Regions from separate parts of the Shewanella sp. SP1S2-4 genome, predicted to be linked through region 2. Evidence: riboswitches for the same ligand, from Rfam matches in the RefSeq annotation. Region 2 holds a riboswitch; the other holds the start of a gene.
The links. A riboswitch is a leader RNA that binds a small molecule or an ion and turns the genes downstream of it on or off. The one in region 2 is predicted to bind thiamine pyrophosphate.

Region 1 (9,618 bases), on a different contig from region 2:
AATCGTGGCAATCACGGCCTAGGAGTCGCTCGACAATCGCTTGGTGGCAGCTGTCAGTCGTGCCTTTGTCTTGCAGAGCATATTCCTGCCATAAAATCTGCATAACATGGTCGAGATTGTATTTGCCTTGGGTTTCACTGCGCAGGGTTAAATCTAAGTACAGCGCAAACAGCGCGCCTTTGGTGTAATAACTGATGATGGCGTTTTGCGCGTTTTCATCCTGCTTATAGAACTTAGTCCAGGCATTAAAGCTGGAGTCCTTAACACTTTGTTTAAAGCGTCCTTGGCTGCGATAGACGCGAGTGAAGGTTTCACTCAGCATATCTAAATAGCTGTGTTCATCTACCAGTCCGGCGCGATAGGTAAGGAAGTCATCGTAATAGGAGGTTATGCCTTCATAGGCCCACAGTTGCGGCGTATAGGTTTCAGCCTCAAGTTTATAGGGTAAAAAGCACTCCGGCTTAATCCGCTTCACGTTCCAGCTGTGGAAATACTCGTGGCTGCACAGGGATAAATAACTGCGATAGTCGTTATTAATTGGCGCATCGAGCGACAACGGCAAATCCTTGCGTGAACACATTAATGCGGTAGAAGCTCTGTGCTCTAACCCGCCAAAGCCATTGTCTAATACTGTGGTCATAAACAAATAACGTTTAAACGGCGCAGGCGTGCCGAAGAGATTGATTTGATATTCGCAAATGGCTTTTAAGTCTTGGCAGAGCCTTGGCATGCAAGCGCGGTGGCGGCCATTGAGTACGATATCGTGTTGGACGCCGCAGGCATCAAAACTGGCTAAGGTAAATAAGCCCATTTCCACTGGATGATCGATAAGCTCGTCATAGCTTGTGGCACTAAATTGGCCGAAGGCAAAGTCGTCACCACTGATGCGGGTCATACTCGTAGCGACGCGCCAGTTACCTAATGTGGGCTCAGAGGGCGGTAACATAGTGACAGTGTGGGTTTGTTGTTCAAAACCGTGGGCGGATAAAAACACGCTACTGCCGTTAAAGAAGCCGTGGGTCATGTCCAAATGCGCGGTGCGCACCGACAGATCCCAAGCATACACTTGATAAGTTAGAATAATTTCGCTGCTATTATTGTCAACCGACCAAGTTTGCTTATCTAGTTGGGTGAGTTTAAGTGTTAGGCCATTAGCATCTTGTGCCTTGAGTTCAATGATATTTTTAGCAAAGTCGCGCACCATGTAACTGCCAGGTAGCCAAGCGGGGAGGCTAAAGACCTGTACAGGCTTGGGCTGGGATAATGTCATAGTGACTGCGAATAAATGGGCTTTCGGATTGACGGGGATTATCTGGTAATGGATCATATTTATCCTGCAAAACCTGAGTGTTTTAATGGTGGCCATGCTGCCAAAAATGCCTGCAACTGGCAAATGAAAAGCAAAATATCTACAGACACAAAGCATTGAATTACTAGTATACTATGCCAACTAACCCAAGGAGGACGCCCCATGGCCGAAGAAACGATTTTCAGCAAAATTATTCGTCGCGAAATTCCCGCGGATATTCTGTATCAAGATGAACTTGTGACTGCCTTTAGAGACATTTCCCCTAAGGCGCCAACCCATATTTTGATTGTGCCGAATCATTTGATACCAACGGCGAACGACATGAAAGCCTCTGATGAGCCGGTACTTGGCCGCATGATGACAGTTGCGGCGAAATTGGCGGCGGAAGCGGGTATCGCTAAAGATGGCTACCGACTGATCATGAACTGCAATCAACACGGTGGACAAGAAGTCTATCACATTCATTTCCACCTTGTGGGCGGGGAGCCTCTGGGGCCCATGTTGAGCCAAGGCAAATGAAGGTCAATTCGGATTTTTTCCCGCTGACCCAAATGGCGCAGCGGTTTGTGGATCAACTCGCTCAGTGTCGTCGTCTCGGTTTAACCGTATTAGAGGCGAGCGAGCACCATGTGTTGATTGAGTTGCCCTACAGCACTGAATTAATTGGTTATCCCGATACGGGCGTTATCCATGGCGGAGTCATTACTACTTTAATGGATACCGCCTGTGGTAGTGCAGTAGTCAGTGCAATTTTCCATAAATTCAAATTGTTAGAAATCTCACCGACGCTCGATTTGCGGGTGGATTATATGAAGCCCGCTCAGCCCCATAAACCTGTGTTTGGGTTTGCGGAATGCTACAAATTGTCCTCTAACATTGCCTTTACCCGCGCGATTGCTTATCAAGACAGCATAGATGATCCTATTGCCCATGCTGTTGGTTCCTTTATGCGGATCAGCCCAGAAATGGTGGGTGATGCCTTTAGACAAGCGCTGATGGGTGAAGCCGTGCCTGAAATAGGAGACACTGATGAGCGCAAATAATTCGGAACTTGGCACAGCCAGTGCAACTCAACACGCCCAAGTAAAAGCGCCTATCGATGTGCAAGGCATTGTTAAGCGCGCGACTGAGCTTAACGATTTCGGTCATTTACTTGAGCACGTTCCCTATGCCAAATTTATTGGTATGAAGGTTGAGCGTTTTGGTGATGAACTGATTTTTAAATTGCCTGCTAAGGACGACAATATCGGTAATCCTGTGTTGCCAGCTATCCATGGCGGCGTCATTGCAGGTTTTATGGAGATGTCAGCGATAGTGCAGCTGATGGTCTTTATGCAAACAGCCAAAGTGCCTAAAGTGGTTGATTTTTCCATCGACTATTTACGTGCAGGACTGCATAAAGATAGCTTTGCAGAATGTCGCATTACCCGCCAGGGGCGACGAGTGGCCAACGTGAATATCGATTGTTGGCAAACCAATCGTAAGCAGCTCATCGCTACGGCACGGGCGCACTTTCTGATTGATTAACTCGTTTTATTGAGCAGATGTTTGAGTGATGATTAAGTCTGTCTTGTTAAGCATAAGTTCAGCACAGTTCGATTAGCTTGTCGTTTAATGGGAAATGATGCGCGCTGGCCGCGCATTTTGTCGCGTGACTGGGAGAAAGAGATGAAACAAATTTATACAGGACTGTTATTGGCCGCGGCGCTGACCTTAGGTGCTTGTGCCTCACATACCGCAGGTATTTCAGTGAGTTCGCTCGGTGAAACCCGTGTCGATAATTCCAGCTTTGCCCGAGATATTGGAGTTGAAAGTGTGGATGCACGCCGAGTTGGCGATTTAGTGCAGGGCTCAGCGCTGATTGTTAGCAAATCATCAACTGACATGCGTGTGCAGTATAAATTCACTTGGTACGACGCCAGCGGCTTTACTATTGAAGATGAAGCGACGAGCTGGAAATCGGTCAAGTTGCATGGCAAGCAACAATTGCAAGTCGCCGCCGTGGCGCCCAATGCCCAAGCGGTTAAATTTGATGTGTACGTGCGCGAAACCTTTTCGAATTAAGCGGTGAGTTCGCCCAGAGAATGCCAGCTATGCTGGCATTTTTCATTTTATGAGGTAAATGTGTCATCCCATCCTATTACTCATGTATACTAGGCGTCGCCAAGGGGTGTTTGCAGCGAATGAATTTACATTGATTACTGCAAACTGAGATGTCAGTTGACGAACCCTTAGAACCTGATCCGGCTAATACCGGCGTAGGAATGGGCCAATCAACAGCACACTTCTGAATCGCTTATTCGTTGCCGGATCTCAAACTATGTATTTGAGGTCCTATGTTAAACAGTAAAACGCTAAACAGTAACACGTCAAAACGTCATTCCCCGTTTTCAACCGTATCGCCCAGCTTGTTTTTAACCCGAGCGCCGCTGGCATTAGCCATTGCTGCTGCGCTGAGCTCTGCTGCATTTGCACAAACAGATGCTATCGATAAACCCGATCCCAGCACTGAGATGGAAGTCATGGTGGTGACGGCGGATTTTCGCAGCTCAAGTTTAGAAAAAATGCCCTCCAGCATTACCGTTATCGACAGTCAAAAAATTCAAGATGAAAGCGCGCAGCACTTTGAAGATCTGCTCAATTCTATCGCCAACTTTAACTGGTCAGGTGGAAGTTCGCGGCCTAAATATTTTCAAATTCGCGGCGTAGGTGAGCAAGAGCAATACCAAGGTGCACCTAATTCTTCTGTAGGTTACATCATAGATGATATCGATTTATCCGGTATTGGCATGGTGTCGAGCATGTACGATCTACAACAGGTCGAAGTGCTACGTGGACCACAGGGCACACGTTATGGCGCGAATGCCTTAGCGGGACTGATTTATCTGAAAAGTAACGACCCCACCGATGTGTTTGAACATGGTGCAGAAGTCTCGTTAGGCGATGATGATTTACGCACGTTTAGCGGTTTCAGTTCTGGCCCATTAACGGATTCTGGCAAGCTACTTTATCGTGTGTCACTGCAGCAACATCAACAAAATGGCTACCACGACAACCTCTATTTAGGTCGTGACGATACCAATGGCCGCGATGAGTTCAGCGGCCGCGCTAAGCTGCGCTGGTATGCGACTCACGATTTGCAGTTTGATTTAACTGTGCTGCACGCCGATTTTGATAATGGCTACGATGTGTGGAGTTTAACCAATTCACCGACCCAGACGACATCGGATCAACCGGGTGTCGATAGCCAGCGCACCACAGGCGCAGGCTTTAAAGCGACCTATTCTGGCGCCGAAACCTTTGAGTTGACCTCGTTAACGTCCTTTGCGAATACCGATCACCATTACAGTTACGATGGCGATTGGTCGAACCCAGAGTATTGGGCTTCTAAGCAATGCAGTGATGACTATGGCAATCTGGCGCCGTGCCAATATGATTATTTTTGGGATAAAACGGGCCAACGTAAAACTGTGTCGCAAGAGTTTCGCTTAAGTTCTACCGAGCAGGGCCGAATCTTTGCGGATAGCACCGATTGGTTGCTTGGTGTGTACGGCATGAATCTGAAAGAAGATAACCAATTGTATTCTGAGTACAATACTTGGCCGGATGAAGTATTAGACTCTGAGTATGAAGCGACGAACTATGCCTTGTTTGGTCAGCTCGATACGGATCTGGGCTCAGATTATGCCTTATCTGTGGGCCTACGTTTAGAGCGCCGTAACAGCCATTACTCAGATACGAATAACGATAATTTCGACCCGAGTGAAACCATGTGGGGCGGTCATATTGCAGTGAGTAAAGTGCTGAATGACTCGCACAACGCTTATGTTCGTGTCGCGCGCGGTTACAAGGCGGGCGGTTTCAACATGACTTTACCTGTCGAATTGAACGATAAAAAAGAGTTTAGTACTGAGACGCTTTATAACTATGAAATTGGCCTTAAATCCCATTGGTTAGCGGGGCTTATCGATACTAATTTGGCGCTGTTCTATATGGACAGACAAGATCAACAGGTGGCGGCATCCCAGCAAGACCCTGATAAACCTCAGCGTTTTATCTTGTTTACCGAAAACGCTGGTAGTTCTAATAACTATGGTGCTGAGTTAGATGCGACCTGGTATGCCACGGATAATCTACAAATTTACTCAAGCTTAGGTTGGTTAGAAACGGCCTACGGTGATTACCAGTATCAGGATAAATACGGCACTGAGGTCGATTTAACTGGCCGCGATCTGGCTCATTCACCACACTTAACCTACAGCATTGGCGGGACTTATCGTACCAATTCGGGCTGGTTTACTAACCTAAACTTAAGCGGTAAGAGCGAGTTTTACTATTCCGACAGCAATGAATCCCGTTCTGAACCCTACACTATCGTCAATGCCCGCGTGGGTTATGAGGCGAGTGCATGGTCGGCTTATTTATGGGGCCGTAATTTGTTCAATGAAGAATACGGTGTGCGCGGTTTCTACTTCGGTAACGAGCCTGATAATGGCTGGGCAGAAAAGCAATATATTCGTTACGGTGATCCGCGTCAGATTGGCGTCACCTTTAACGTTAAGTTTATGTAAAAGCTGATGTAATGGCACATATCACTATGAGCCTATTGGGTTAACTCATGGCTAAGCTGTAGTCCAGCGTAAGGGATACAGCTTCTCTCAAATTTAAGGAATTAAAATGAAACTGACCGCAGAAATTAGCATGTATCCCTTCAATGAGAACTACCTCGATCCGATAAAGTGGTTCATTGGTCGCGTGGATAGCTATCCTAATATCGAGCGCGTGACCAATGCGATGGCAACCCAAGTGTGCGGCGATTATTTAGATGTGATGACTATGCTGGCGACCGAGATGCAAGCCGCCCATGAGAAGTGGGGCAAGGCAGTATTTGTGTGTAAGTTTATCGGTGGTGAGCTGAATTTAGCCCACAGCGAATAATGTTTTAGCGTCATATACGCGACAAATAGGCAGTGAGAACAACACAATGACAGATTTATGGTTAACCTTGGTCGAGAGTATGAATGCGGCCTTTGGTGAAGTCCATGTGATGACCGCATGGGAAGCCTTGGCTGTATTGCTGGCCATGGCATATCTACTGCTGGCAATGAAGGCGAGCGTCTGGTGCTGGGCGGCGGCCTTTGCCAGTACCGCCATTTACACTGTGTTGTTTTGGAAGGTGTCGTTACTGATGGAGTCAGTGCTGAATATCTATTATATGGCGATGGCGCTCTATGGATATTGGCTCTGGACCCAAGGCGGCGATAAACATCAAGGGGTCAAAGTGACCACTTGGCCGCTGAAAACCCACTTGAAGTTGATCGCGGTGACAGGCGTTATTTCGTTATTAGTCGGTCACGGCATGGCGACGTATACTCAGGCCGCATTCCCATATTTAGATGCGGCCACGACCTGTTTTGCTGTGATGACGACCTATTTAGTAGCGAAGAAAGTACTTGAGAATTGGCTCTATTGGGTCGTTATCGACATAGTGTCTATTTACCTTTATCTCAGCAAAGGCTTGATGTTGACCTCGTTATTATTCGTACTCTATGTAGGGCTTGCAGTTGTAGGGTATTTCCTGTGGCGCACTGCGTTAGCCGATGCCCGTGAGGCCAATGCCTTGAAGTTACTCAGTTAATGCTCGATGTCAATGCTGCTAAGCCATACTCAACGCGCGAATCATTCAATACACTCTTGCCCATACTCAAACGAGCTGGGCTTGAGCAAGTACTAAGTATTTGCGAGCTTTCGGGCGGCTTGAGTAATCATAATTATAAGATCACTACGCCAACAGGGTGTTATGTGCTGCGGGTCAATGCCGATGCGGCGGACAGTTTTTGCACCCGCCAGCAGGAGCGTTTTTACTGGCAACAACTCGCCCAAGCTAAACTTGCCCCAGCACTGCTGTGGGTGAGTGAAGATGAGCGCTACTACCTCAGTGATTTTATTGAGAGTGACCTTATTGCGAGTGACTTTATTGAGAGTGACCTTATCGAAAGTGCAGTAGCGAGCGCTGCAGAGTGTGCGGCAATTGAACACAATGTGATTGATAGCGAACGCTTTCAACGTAAACGCTTAATCCATTGGCCTGCCTTAGAGCGCCAAACCAGTGCCGCTGATTTTGTGCTGGGGCAGTCGTCTTTGGGCATTTTACATCACGGCTATTCACAACAAGCTTATTTAAATCATGAGCTTAGTCTGATACCAATACAGCAAGATAAGCATCCCAACTCAGCTGCGCGCTTACTGCTGGAATTATTGCTGCAATTGCGGGAACTGCCCACAGGTCATTATGCCATTAGTATCACAGAGCAATGGCAGGAATATCACCAGCAGATGCTTGCCTATCAGGCATCTCTTGCGCTCACGCACGATTGGAGTGAGCGAGTCGCTAAGCTGCTTAACATCCAAATCGACATCAAACATTGGTGTGATGACTTAGCGGCTTGTTTAATTAAACCGCAGTTTTGTCATCGCGATCTTAATCCCCACAACTTGCTACTCAAAAATAATCGTTTGTATTGTATCGATTTTGAGTATGCGACGGCGTCGCATCCCCTGTGTGAGTTAGCCGTAGTGTTAGCGACCCATGCGTTAACACCTGCCCAGCAAAACGAGTTAGTGACGCAGTATCTGAGTGAACACCCTTATGTCTCAGTAAACGCCGTAGCGGCCGTGCCCGCCGCCATTGACATGTACTGGGTATTTGCCTGTTACTGGGCATTATTGATGGCGGCGCAAACGGAGCCCAGTCGTAGCGCCGACTATCTCGCATGGTTTGATTGTTTTTGGCCGCTCATCACCCAAGCATCATAAGGATGGCTGCTCGATTGGAATCATAAAACAGGCAAAATATTAACATATTGAAAACCTTTATTGGACAAACTTGTTTGATATAAGAGGCAACTTTATATAGGCTCAAGCGTCATATTAGCAACAGTTCTAGGATGGATGATTCAGAATGAAAAAAGGCGTGATGCTACTTGTGTGTCTCTTAGGCTTAAGCGCCTGTTCCACTAAATTCAGTTACCATTTCCTCGATTGGGCCATCGGTTGGGAGCAAGAGGACTACGTTACTTTAGATAAACCACAGCAAAAGGCATTTGACGCCCTCATTGAAAAATTTGTCCTGTGGCATCAATCTAAAGAATTGTCCCACTATGTGGTGCAATTAACCGAAGTCGAAAGCCTCATCAAAACCAATACCTTAACACCAGTATTATGGGCCGAGCATGTGGAGATTGCTAAGCGGCATTGGTTTCGTTTGTTTGAGTTTGCTTTGCCAGAATTACTGCCCATCATCATGTCCTTGTCCGATGAACAGGTGAAGCAAATCCTCGCCAAATTACGGGAAGATGAGCAGGAGCTCGTCAAAGAGTTTGCCGGCAAAACTCCATCGCAGTTACAAAAAGAGGCCGACGAAAACCTTCAAGAGCAATTTGATGACTGGCTTGGCAGTGTGAGTGCAGAACAAAAAGTGCTTATTCATCAGTATAATCAACAGCGTTTATCCACCTTAGATATGTGGCTCGAATACCGCCACGAATGGTTACGTCAGTTTGAAGTTGCCCTTGGCCAGCGCGCCGACGAAGCGCTATTAACTGAGCGTTTGACCCTGTTGATGACGCAGCCCGATGAGCTTAAGTCTGAGCAACATAAAGTATTTTTACGCAAAAATACTGAGGCATTTGGGACCTTACTGCTAGCGATGAACACGAGTTTGTCGGACAAGCAGTCGAAACATTTTTATAAAAAGTTGGGTGGACTCATTCAAGATCTCAATGAGTTGAATCAAGAAGCCATTGAAAAAGAGGCAAGTGCAAAAAAAGCCTAGCTCATGAAAGATTTATTGGCTTGCTAGGGTCTATTCCTGCAAGTAAATTCATCAGTCAAAGAGAGACACTATGCCACTTGCATCCCTTTATCAAAAACTGCTCAATATGAGTCGTTATTTCGATGGTTTAGCGCCATTAGCCCTCAGGATTTACCTTGCGCCCGTGTTGATGCAAGCGGGCTATAACAAGCTCGCTCACTTTGACGATACGGTTGCTTGGTTTGCCAATCCCGATTGGGGTTTAGGCCTGCCAGTGCCGGCGGTAATGGCTGGATTGGCGGCGGGAACCGAGTTCTTTGGCGCTATATTATTACTGCTTGGGCTTGCGACTCGGCTGATTTCTATCCCTTTGATGGTCACTATGTTGGTGGCTGCATTTACTGTGCATTGGCCAAATGGCTGGTTAGCGATTGCCGATGGCAGTTCTTGGCTTGCCAACGACAGAGTGCTTGAGGCTGGGGATAAACTGGCGAAA
Region 2 (9,618 bases):
ACCAAGCGCGAGCCCCGCGGCTTGAATGGCCGCTAAGTCGGTAACGGCGAGATCTTCTTGGCCTAAATGTACCCCAAAGGCATGGTATTTCATCGCTAACTGCCAGTGATCATTGATAAAAAGCTGCGCATTAAAATGCTTGCCTAAGGCAATGGCCGTTTGAATTTGTGCTTCTAATTCGGAGCCAATTAACTCAGGTTCGCCTGACTCACATCTACTCAGCGCAGACTTACCTAAATTAAATTCGGCTGGCGCTGCAGTAGTTAATTCGCTGATGTCGGTTTTTATCCGTAACTGCAGGGTTTTAACGCCCGCAGCTAACAAACTTTCCAGCATGATTAAGTCACTCACCACAGGGTAAACACCAAGATCGGCATCGAGCACTTTAAAACCGTGGGATAAAATATTTTGAGGTGACGTGTAGGCTATTCTTACCTGATCTGTTGCGGATAAAACTGTTGCAACTAAATCACTTCTAACATCAAGATGTTGATTGAGGTGATGACTAATAAAATTGCCATCACACAGATTTATCTTGGCATAGCGGGACAAATCATTAGGCCAACCCGTTCGGGCCAACGGCCCTGGACCTTGCCCTAAGCCAACGGCCGCGCTTAAGCCTTGACTCACATAGGCTTTGGCAACCACCACCGCATCTTGCAATACAAAACCTTGCGCTAACACGGCGGCAATGGCCGATGACAAAGTGCAGCCGCTACCATGATTATGACGGGTATTAACCCGCTGGCTGGCTAACCAGAAGCGCCCATTTTGATGCAGCTCAGAACTCGCGCGCACTTGACGACAAACTAGATAATCCTCGGCAAGCTCAAGATCCCAGCCATTACTCTTGTAAGCGGTATCAAGAGCGTTAGCGTGAGTTTGAGCATGAGTATCAGCAAGAATGTCAGTGCTGCCAAAGCTTACATCGCCCCCTTTGGCGAGCACACTGCAATCAAGACTCTGAGATAAAGCCAGTGCAGCAGCAGCGAATTGCGCTTTCGTTGAAACATCACTGTGAGTTAATCGCCCAAGTTCAAGCACATTGGGCGTGATAAGTTCGATTAAACCTTTGAAAGGCCTAAAATCTAAGGCTGATTTAGCCGCACTTTTTATATCCTGACAGTTATCGACTGCTAATGCATCGCCACAACTGGCGACCATCACAGGATCGACAATCACAGGCACAGATGGATAGTGGATTTTAAAACTCGCGATCCAATCTGCCAGCAATGCCACTTGAGTTTGATCTGCCAGTAAGCCGATTTTAATTGCTTTGGGTGGTAAGTCGGAAAGTAAAGTCGTCAGCTGAGCCATTAACATCGCCGCTGATACGGGCTCGACTAAAGTGACCGCCACAGAACTTTGCGCCGTCACTGTGGTGACCACACTGCAACCGTGACAGCCCAAATCTTGAATTGTCGCTAAGTCCGCCTGAATACCGGCACCACCGCCACTGTCTGAACCGGCTATGGTCCAGACAAACGCGGGATGCTCGGTATTCATGGGCGCATTATCCCCATGAATACCCAACATAATTAGGCTTCCTCAGCTTCGGCGACAAGCTTGTCTTTCACGTGATAGATCTCGGCGCCCGAAGCAGCAAATTGTGCCGATTTTAGCGCCATTACCGCTGCCAACTCCTGCGGCGTCTTGACTGTGACTTGCATGGCTTGGTCAGCAGCTTCAACTTGATCCGCCTTCGCTTGTGCCGCCTCTAAGCCAGCGGCATAGGCGCGCACATCTTGGGTGATTTTCATCGAACAAAATTTAGGGCCGCACATAGAGCAAAAATGCGCGACTTTAGCGGATTCCTGCGGTAAAGATTCATCGTGATAAGCACGTGCGGTTTCAGGATCGAGTCCTAAGTTATATTGATCTTCCCAGCGGAATTCAAACCGCGCCTTTGCCAGCGCATTATCACGAATTTGCGCACTCGGATGACCTTTCGCCACATCGGCGGCGTGGGCGGCAATCTTATAAGCAATCAAACCTTGCTTAACATCTTGTTTATTCGGTAATCCTAAGTGTTCTTTTGGCGTGACATAACACAACATAGCGCAGCCGTACCAAGCGATCATGGCCGCGCCTATGCCGGAGGTGAAATGATCATACCCAGGTGCGATATCGGTGATTTGCGGGCCAAGCGTGTAAAACGGCGCTTCATCGCAGTGAGCTAACTGCTTGTCCATGTTCTCTTTAATGAGTTGCATCGGGATATGTCCCGGCCCTTCGATAATGGTTTGTACGTCGTATTCCCATGCGATTTTGACTAGCTCACCTAAGGTTTCAAGCTCTGCAAACTGGGCGGCATCATTGGCGTCAGCAATTGAGCCTGGACGCATACCATCACCTAAAGACAGGGATACATCGTAGGCGACGCAAAGCTCACAGATCTCACGAAAATGGCTGTAGAGGAAGTTTTCCTTATGGTGGCTCAGGCACCATTTGGCCATGATTGAACCGCCGCGGGAAACGATCCCAGTGACGCGTTTAGCCGTCATCGGCACGTAGCGAAGCAGCACACCAGCATGAATGGTAAAGTAATCAACACCTTGCTCAGCTTGTTCAATCAAGGTATCGCGGAACACTTCCCAGGTTAAATCCTCTGCCACGCCGTTCACTTTCTCCAGCGCTTGATAAATCGGCACTGTGCCAATGGGCACTGGCGAGTTACGGATGATCCACTCGCGGGTCTCGTGAATATAACGACCCGTGGATAAATCCATGACCGTATCTGCACCCCAACGGGTTGACCAGACGAGCTTTTCCACTTCTTCCTCGATGGATGACGTCACCGCAGAATTACCAATATTGGCATTCACTTTCACCAAAAAGTTACGCCCTATGATCATAGGTTCGGCTTCGGGATGGTTAATATTCAGCGGAATAATCGCGCGGCCACGGGCGACTTCAGAGCGGACAAATTCGGCGGTAATCGGCTCGCCGACTAAGGCACCAAAAGCTTCACCCTTGGCTTTACGATTAAGAATTTCATCCTGTACCTGCGCAAGTGCCATGTTCTCGCGGATCGCCACATATTCCATTTCGGGCGTGATAATCCCTTGACGGGCATAGTGTAATTGACTGACTCGTTTACCCTGCAGCGCTCTGCGTGGGCGGACAATTGCACTCGAACCTGCCTCAAAACGCAGATGGTCTAAACCGTCGTCGGCGAGTCTTTGTTGGGTAAAATCTGAGGTCGCGCAGGGTAATTGCTCTGTGTCGTTGCGGGCTAGGATCCAGTTTTGTCTTAATTTACCAAGGCCTAGACGCACATTGATATCGGCCTCAGGATCGGAATAAGGTCCAGCGCAATCATACACGCGTATTGGCGGATTTTTTTCCATGATAGGCGCATCATCTGTACCGCCGACAAGGGTGTCAGTCTGCAGGATTTGCCGCATGCCAACGCGAATATCGGCACTTGAACCTTCGAGGTAAATCTTTTGTGAATTAGGATGTTGCAGCGGCGCTAACGTATCGATAAAGGCTTGGGCCTGCGCGCGGGTTTCGCGGCGACTCGGCGCCTTAGGCACGATTGATTGACTAGACTCAGCCGATTTATTAGGCACTGTCGATTTATTAGGGATTGTCGATTCTGACGCTGTGATTTCTATCGCATTGGCAGCTACAGCTGGGTTTTGGTTTGAACTGGACATAAGCAATCTCACGTTAAAAAATGGAGTTGCTTGTCTGGAGAATTGCGTTGTTGATAGCTGGGCATGGCAATCAATTTTTGTGACCAACACTGGCTTCAAAAATTGAGTTACCCTGCTCAATAACAATTAAATCTAAACATTAAGGCTTAAAACACTGCTGAGTTAACAGGTGTTCAAGCCGTCTATTTTGGCGATTTAATATGTGTTATTACGCTTGTTTCCTTCGCAGGTTTTAACCTGATCAGGTTCAACGGATCCCGAATAAACGGTCTCAGCCAAGAGGCACTCCGACAAGATGAGTGCGCAGTATAGACAGAAGCGGCAGCAACAAACAAGGAAAAAAGTAATTAAAAGCCTTAAATACCAATCCAAAATAAAGATTCATAATTCATTGTTTTTAATTAATTAAATAAAATTAAACTAAAAAAGTTATAATTAGCATGAAAATAGATCATAAAAGAAAGTCACTATTTATGGGGTTTGAGCATCATTTTATTTAATCGAGATTGAATGGCATCATCAATAGCTTGATTGATTTTTTTGCCACTGCAGTCAAATGGGAAGCCTAAATTTTCGGCGTAAGGATTAACTTGAGTGCCGACTTGTACCACGCGATAACAAGTATCCCCTTTACGCACAATACGATTTGGATCTAAGGGTAAATCTAGGCTCGTTGTGCCACCGAAATCATCGGCGTTAGGGACAAATAACACTTCCATCTCAGGGCTCATTTCACTCATATTCGATTTCCGGGTGAATTTATCGGCCTGTTCAATGACGAGATCATCGAGCGCTTGCTCGCGCTGACGTTCAAAATATTGCTGGGTGAATAAACTCATGTTTGAGCTTGTCGCTATTGTGCTCTCACCTTCTGCTGCGGGCGAACTCTTAGCGCCAAGCTGCGGCTTTATTTCTGTGGTATCAAGCGCATTAGTTGGTTTTTTTGCCGTCACTTCCGCGGGCTGTACTTCACTTTGGGCACTTGATTGAGATTGGCTCGATTGAGTGATGTCCGGTTTAACCGTATCTGGCTTCACTTTTCCCTGATCTACTTTTTCAGGCACGACCTTTTCAAATATTGGCAGAGGCTTAACTTGAGTTGGAGGCGTGGGAACAGTTGTAGGCGTAACAGAACTTGTCATCTCAGTCTTATCCTCGGCCTTGCTCTCTGTTTCTAGCGCAGCGCTTTCAGCCTTCTCTACCGCGGGAGCATAAATAAAATAAGCTTTGAGCGCCGTCACTTTAGGGCCCCGGCTTTCTGTTTCCGTTAATCCAAAGGGATTTAACTGTGGGCGCCACAAAATGCAGATAAGTAAGAATAAACACGAATGCACTAAGAGCACAAAAAAAAGTAGACTTAATCCTTTGAAATACGGCTGACGAGCACGTAAAACGGATCCCGCCCCCAATGCCTGAGCATAGGTTTGTAACGTACAAGACAGTTCAAATTGGGATTCTAATTTAGACTCAGATGCCAAAGCATCACCCTGATCACTGAGGTGATCATCAAATGCAATAAAAGTCTCGCATTCTGGCGATGTGACCGATGACGATGTGACCGAAATAGGCAAATCACTATCAGCATCATCTCCAATCGCTATTGCTGTAGGAGATACTGTCAATAAAGGCGCGGCTTCGGGTTGACGTTGAAAAGGCAAAATCCATCCTTAGGTTTTGTGTAGTCTCAATTGATTTCGATGATGCTAAACGTGGAACCATTGCACTCTAATTCAATATCAATCCAATATCGGGTTGCTGAATATTGAAAGAAAATTATCCAATGATTGCATTTACTTGCGAGTGCTCAACGCAGATTAGAGGAGGCAAACAGGGTAAAGTTCAACGCGAAAGCAACACGTTACAAGCGCAGTGCTAACGCCAATGCTTAATTAGACACTTGTCGGTTTAGGCAAATAAGGCTGGGAATTGGGATCACAATCGCGCTAAATTGAAGGGCAAATGCTTGTTAACTCTTACGTCTTTAAGCGGATAACATCATCAATGCGATACGCTGACGGGAATACAAGACGGCTTTAAAAAGATAAAAGGTGAATACAATAGAAGCCAGCTACCAATTTAAGCTTACAAGTGTACGCTTAAATATGGTGATTTATTTTTCTAACTGATAGACTCAGTCATTATCGTTTGCGAGTGTGTATCTACCATGTCGAGTCAAAGTGTTATCGAACAACAAAACCCAGCTAAAAACCCTGCTAAGTCTGGGCCGTATAGTATTAAAGAAGAGATCGCTAATAGCGTATCCCATGGCTTAGGCGTCATCGCAGGCATAGTGGCATTGGTACTGATGTTACTCAAAGGGCAAGATCATCTAACGCCAACTCAACTAACAGGCGTTGCCATTTATGGTGCGAGCATCATAGTGCTTTTTCTATGCTCAACCTTATACCACAGCGTTAGCCATTCAGGCTGGAAACATAAACTTAAGATCGCCGATCACTGCGCAATTTACTGCTTGATTGCAGGAACTTACACACCTTTGATGCTGATAAGCCTACAGGGGACGCAATCGATAGTGATTTTAACAGCGATTTGGTCGCTTGCGATTGGTGGGGTCCTATTTAAGACGCTATTTATTCACAAATTCAAAAAGTTAAGCTTAGTCTTGTATCTCGCCATGGGTTGGCTATGTGTCACTGTGATGGGCGATTTAACGGCGGCCATGTCGGAGTTGGGTTTCAATCTATTGATCTTAGGCGGGTTATTTTACACTTTAGGGGTGGTGTTCTACGTCGGGAAACGCATTCCATTTAACCATGCCATTTGGCATTTGTTCGTGCTTGGCGGTGCCATGAGTCACTTTCTGTGTATTTATCTGACTGTTATTTAAATGGCTATGATTTACCTGATGGTGATTTAACTGGCTTTAATTTAAATGGCTATGATTTAACTGATGGTGATTTAACTGATGGTGATTTAACTGATGGTGATTTAACTGACTATGACTTAACAGATGGTGATTTATCTATGGGTCAAAGCTAACAGTCGTTAATTATCTATTCAAGCACTTCCTCGAACGCTCTCTCAAACATCGCAATCAAGTACGGCTATTCAATTCAGTAAACAGCGACGCTAATACCGTCGCTTGTTCTGCTCTGCCACAGTGCCGCCAAAGCGCAATAATACATTCTGCGGTACACAAGCCCCCTTCTTGCTGATTACGCCGCAATATAAAGGCGGATTCAGGCATAAGTGGCGACAAACTGACTCGTGCAGCCGTTTTAAGATAGGGGCTCTGGCGCAGCATCTTACGCGCCTCCTGCCAGGTTGCATCTAAAATCACTACTTGGTTAGGCATTCGCTGTGCTGCTATGACTGTAGATTGCGCTGCCGCTAACAACATTTGTGCATTCGAGAGCGCTGGCTCAGCTAACACCGTATCTAAAGCATTATGATCAATGGGCACAGCGGGCTCAGTATCACTTGCTGGAAACAACAGTTTGGCCTGCTGGGATGCGAGCATTGCCACTAAATCGTTATCAGGTGTAGTTCTCGACCAGACGATGCTTTTCACCTCTTCAGGGAATGCGGCTAACGCAAGTTGGCCAGTATTTGTTTTGCGGGTTAACTCGCGTTCGTGGGTCAATAAAATAATCTGCATTGCCTTCCTTGCTGCGGCAAAAGAGTGAGAAATAGCCTTAAACGTCCACTGAGTCAGGTACTGGCTCGAAGCACATCCACTTAAAAGATCAGGTTAAAATAACCGTGTTCAATTGCCAACAAATCATAAAAATCAATTTTGTCGTGAAATAAAATCATAGATTAACACTTTGATTTAAAATATAAAACTTATAAACATTCCAATACTATCTGTTTTAGCAGAAAAGTTTCACGCTCTATTGATTGGCCTTTATGGGGATGATTACGCTGAATATCTTCGTTATGAGCGATAGCTTGATGAATATTAAGCCATTCAGGCCGCATGCCATTTTTTATCTCATGGGCTTCTAATCGAGTCTCACCTAAACCACGCTCGCCCAGTGAGATGTCGATACGGCACACGTAACAGAATGACTCCATGTGCACTACGTTCGCCCCTTCACGATACCAAGGCCGAAACTCTTCGTAACGACCAAAGGGGGCTAACACTTGAATGTCTAGGGCGCCGGTTTCTTCCTGTAGCTCGCGGATCAGTCCATCCTCGAGGCTCTCGCCGTCGTCAATCCCGCCGCCGGGTAAGCTGTAATCGCGATATTTTTGGGTATACAGCAGCAAAATGTCTTCACCCGATAACACTATCGCGCGGGCAGCTCTGCGATAAAAAACGCGTGCCGTCTGTAGGTTAACCGCTGGATCTTGGGTGGTTCTCAATAAACGCATAGTCTTAGCCATTTGCCGAAAAGGAGTCGCAGCATAAACGAAAATGTGCCAAATGCAGATCAAAAACTGTAGCAGAGGCAATAATCACACTCAGTCCCGTTCGAGTGATTAATAGGTTTTAGCGATTAGACTCTTGATTATTAAAGGGTTAAACTAAAATCGTTTTACACATGATGTTAAGATCGCGATGCATCATCTCTTTCGCCTGATTCTCATCTTTAGTGCTCACGTAATGCCTAAACGGCAAAAATGCTCAAGAGCATTCAAACTCACTATGCTCACTCAAGAGCTGGGCCAATTGCTGCTGATAAGCATCAATAATCTCTGGTGTTTGCTTATGCGTGGGCATGCGTTGGTAATGACCAATCACCTGCGACAGATAACGCTGCGCTCGCGGCAAACTTGCTTCATCTAGCATCTGCCACATTAACGAACCCGTAGCACTGATAGGCCGACCATTTGGAGCCGCGATTGTACTGACATGGAGGATTTCGTAGAAACGTTGATTCTCTTCCAATAAGTGTTCCGACTTCAGCCCTAACCCTAAGGCAGTGAGTGATTGCCTGACATAATAATTATGATGCACGGGACACAAAATAAATTCGAGGTGCCGCTGTGGGTGCTTGGCTAGAATTGCCTTCACTAAGTCCACCAGCAGTTCACCGCCCACACCAGCGATGATAATCAACTGTTTATCTTTGTCACTGGTTTGCGCGAGCGGTAAAGCCGCAACATCAAGGCAATGCACTTGCCACTGAGAATGACGACTTAAATTTGGGTCCATGTCTAGGTTTAAGTGTGGGTCTGAGTGTAGGTCTAAGTGTGGATTAAGGCCTGATATCTCTGCGGGGAAGAAACGCTGCAAACGCAGTTCAAGCGCCTGCATCAGCGAAGGGACACAATCGACAAAGTGTACATGGCGGGCAGCGCTCCTTTCTAGCAACAGCATACCGAGTAAACCATGATCGCAGCAGCAATCCCAAATATGATCGTAATGACCACTGATCATGCTGTTTATCTGTTGTAAACGTTGGCTAATTTTCACGGTTTGACCTTATTGCTGCGGCTCCAAATACTGTAAATCCCACGCTAAATTGCATTTTTAAGCAAAAATAAAGCGCGCATTCTACCCGAGTCAAAAGCAAACCACATCTTTTGTTCGTGCCCTCGCAATGCTTCTCGTCACTTCTGTTACGTCACGCCTTAATGTGGTGAATACGTATGCAGGCCGTTGCGGTTAAAAAGCCATCGCCACTAGTATGCTGTGAGTCACATTCATTATAAAAACAAGGATCAAGGAATGTTCATCAAGACCAACCCTATTCAGTTTACTGGCCGTCACTTAACAAAGAGTCACGCTCGCCAGAGCTCATCACGCCAAAAGCGATCGCAAGCGCTATTGTGCCCTACACTTATCGCCCTTGCGGTTACGAGTCTCTTTAGTGCCAACGTATTTGCCAAAACCGTTACCGTCAGCTCACCCAACCAACAAATTCAAATCAGCTTGAGTGACGATACTGGCCGCCCCGAATATAAAATCAATTTTCACGGCAAGACAGTCATAGAACCGAGCCGCTTAGGCTTAGTTTTTCAATCCCTTGGTGAACTCGGTCAAGGA

Region 1: another riboswitch for thiamine pyrophosphate. It lies ahead of Q4Q52_RS18345 (TonB-dependent receptor domain-containing protein); the one in region 2 lies ahead of thiC (phosphomethylpyrimidine synthase ThiC).

Annotation. Positions count from the first base shown of each region.
Region 1 is NZ_JAUOET010000026.1:36,937-46,554, forward strand. Features, by position in the region: gene Q4Q52_RS18320 (PDZ domain-containing protein) at 1-1,327, opposite strand, end outside; gene hinT (purine nucleoside phosphoramidase) at 1,472-1,828, shown strand; gene Q4Q52_RS18330 (PaaI family thioesterase) at 1,825-2,352, shown strand; gene Q4Q52_RS18335 (PaaI family thioesterase) at 2,339-2,836, shown strand; gene Q4Q52_RS18340 (YcfL family protein) at 2,978-3,373, shown strand; TPP riboswitch at 3,466-3,591, shown strand; gene Q4Q52_RS18345 (TonB-dependent receptor domain-containing protein) at 3,646-5,880, shown strand; gene Q4Q52_RS18350 (hypothetical protein) at 5,987-6,247, shown strand; gene pnuC (nicotinamide riboside transporter PnuC) at 6,294-6,947, shown strand; gene Q4Q52_RS18360 (phosphotransferase) at 6,947-8,125, shown strand; gene Q4Q52_RS18365 (DUF6279 family lipoprotein) at 8,271-9,143, shown strand; gene Q4Q52_RS18370 (DoxX family protein) at 9,214-9,618, shown strand, end outside.
Region 2 is NZ_JAUOET010000003.1:74,204-83,821, reverse strand. Features, by position in the region: gene Q4Q52_RS04490 (bifunctional hydroxymethylpyrimidine kinase/phosphomethylpyrimidine kinase) at 1-1,536, opposite strand, end outside; gene thiC (phosphomethylpyrimidine synthase ThiC) at 1,539-3,662, opposite strand; TPP riboswitch at 3,864-3,962, opposite strand; gene Q4Q52_RS04480 (hypothetical protein) at 4,130-5,320, opposite strand; gene trhA (PAQR family membrane homeostasis protein TrhA) at 5,827-6,510, shown strand; gene Q4Q52_RS04470 (hypothetical protein) at 6,486-6,662, shown strand; gene Q4Q52_RS04465 (tRNA-uridine aminocarboxypropyltransferase) at 6,718-7,281, opposite strand; gene Q4Q52_RS04460 (NUDIX domain-containing protein) at 7,470-8,000, opposite strand; gene Q4Q52_RS04455 (tRNA (adenine(22)-N(1))-methyltransferase TrmK) at 8,254-9,045, opposite strand; gene Q4Q52_RS04450 (glycoside hydrolase family 97 protein) at 9,301-9,618, shown strand, end outside.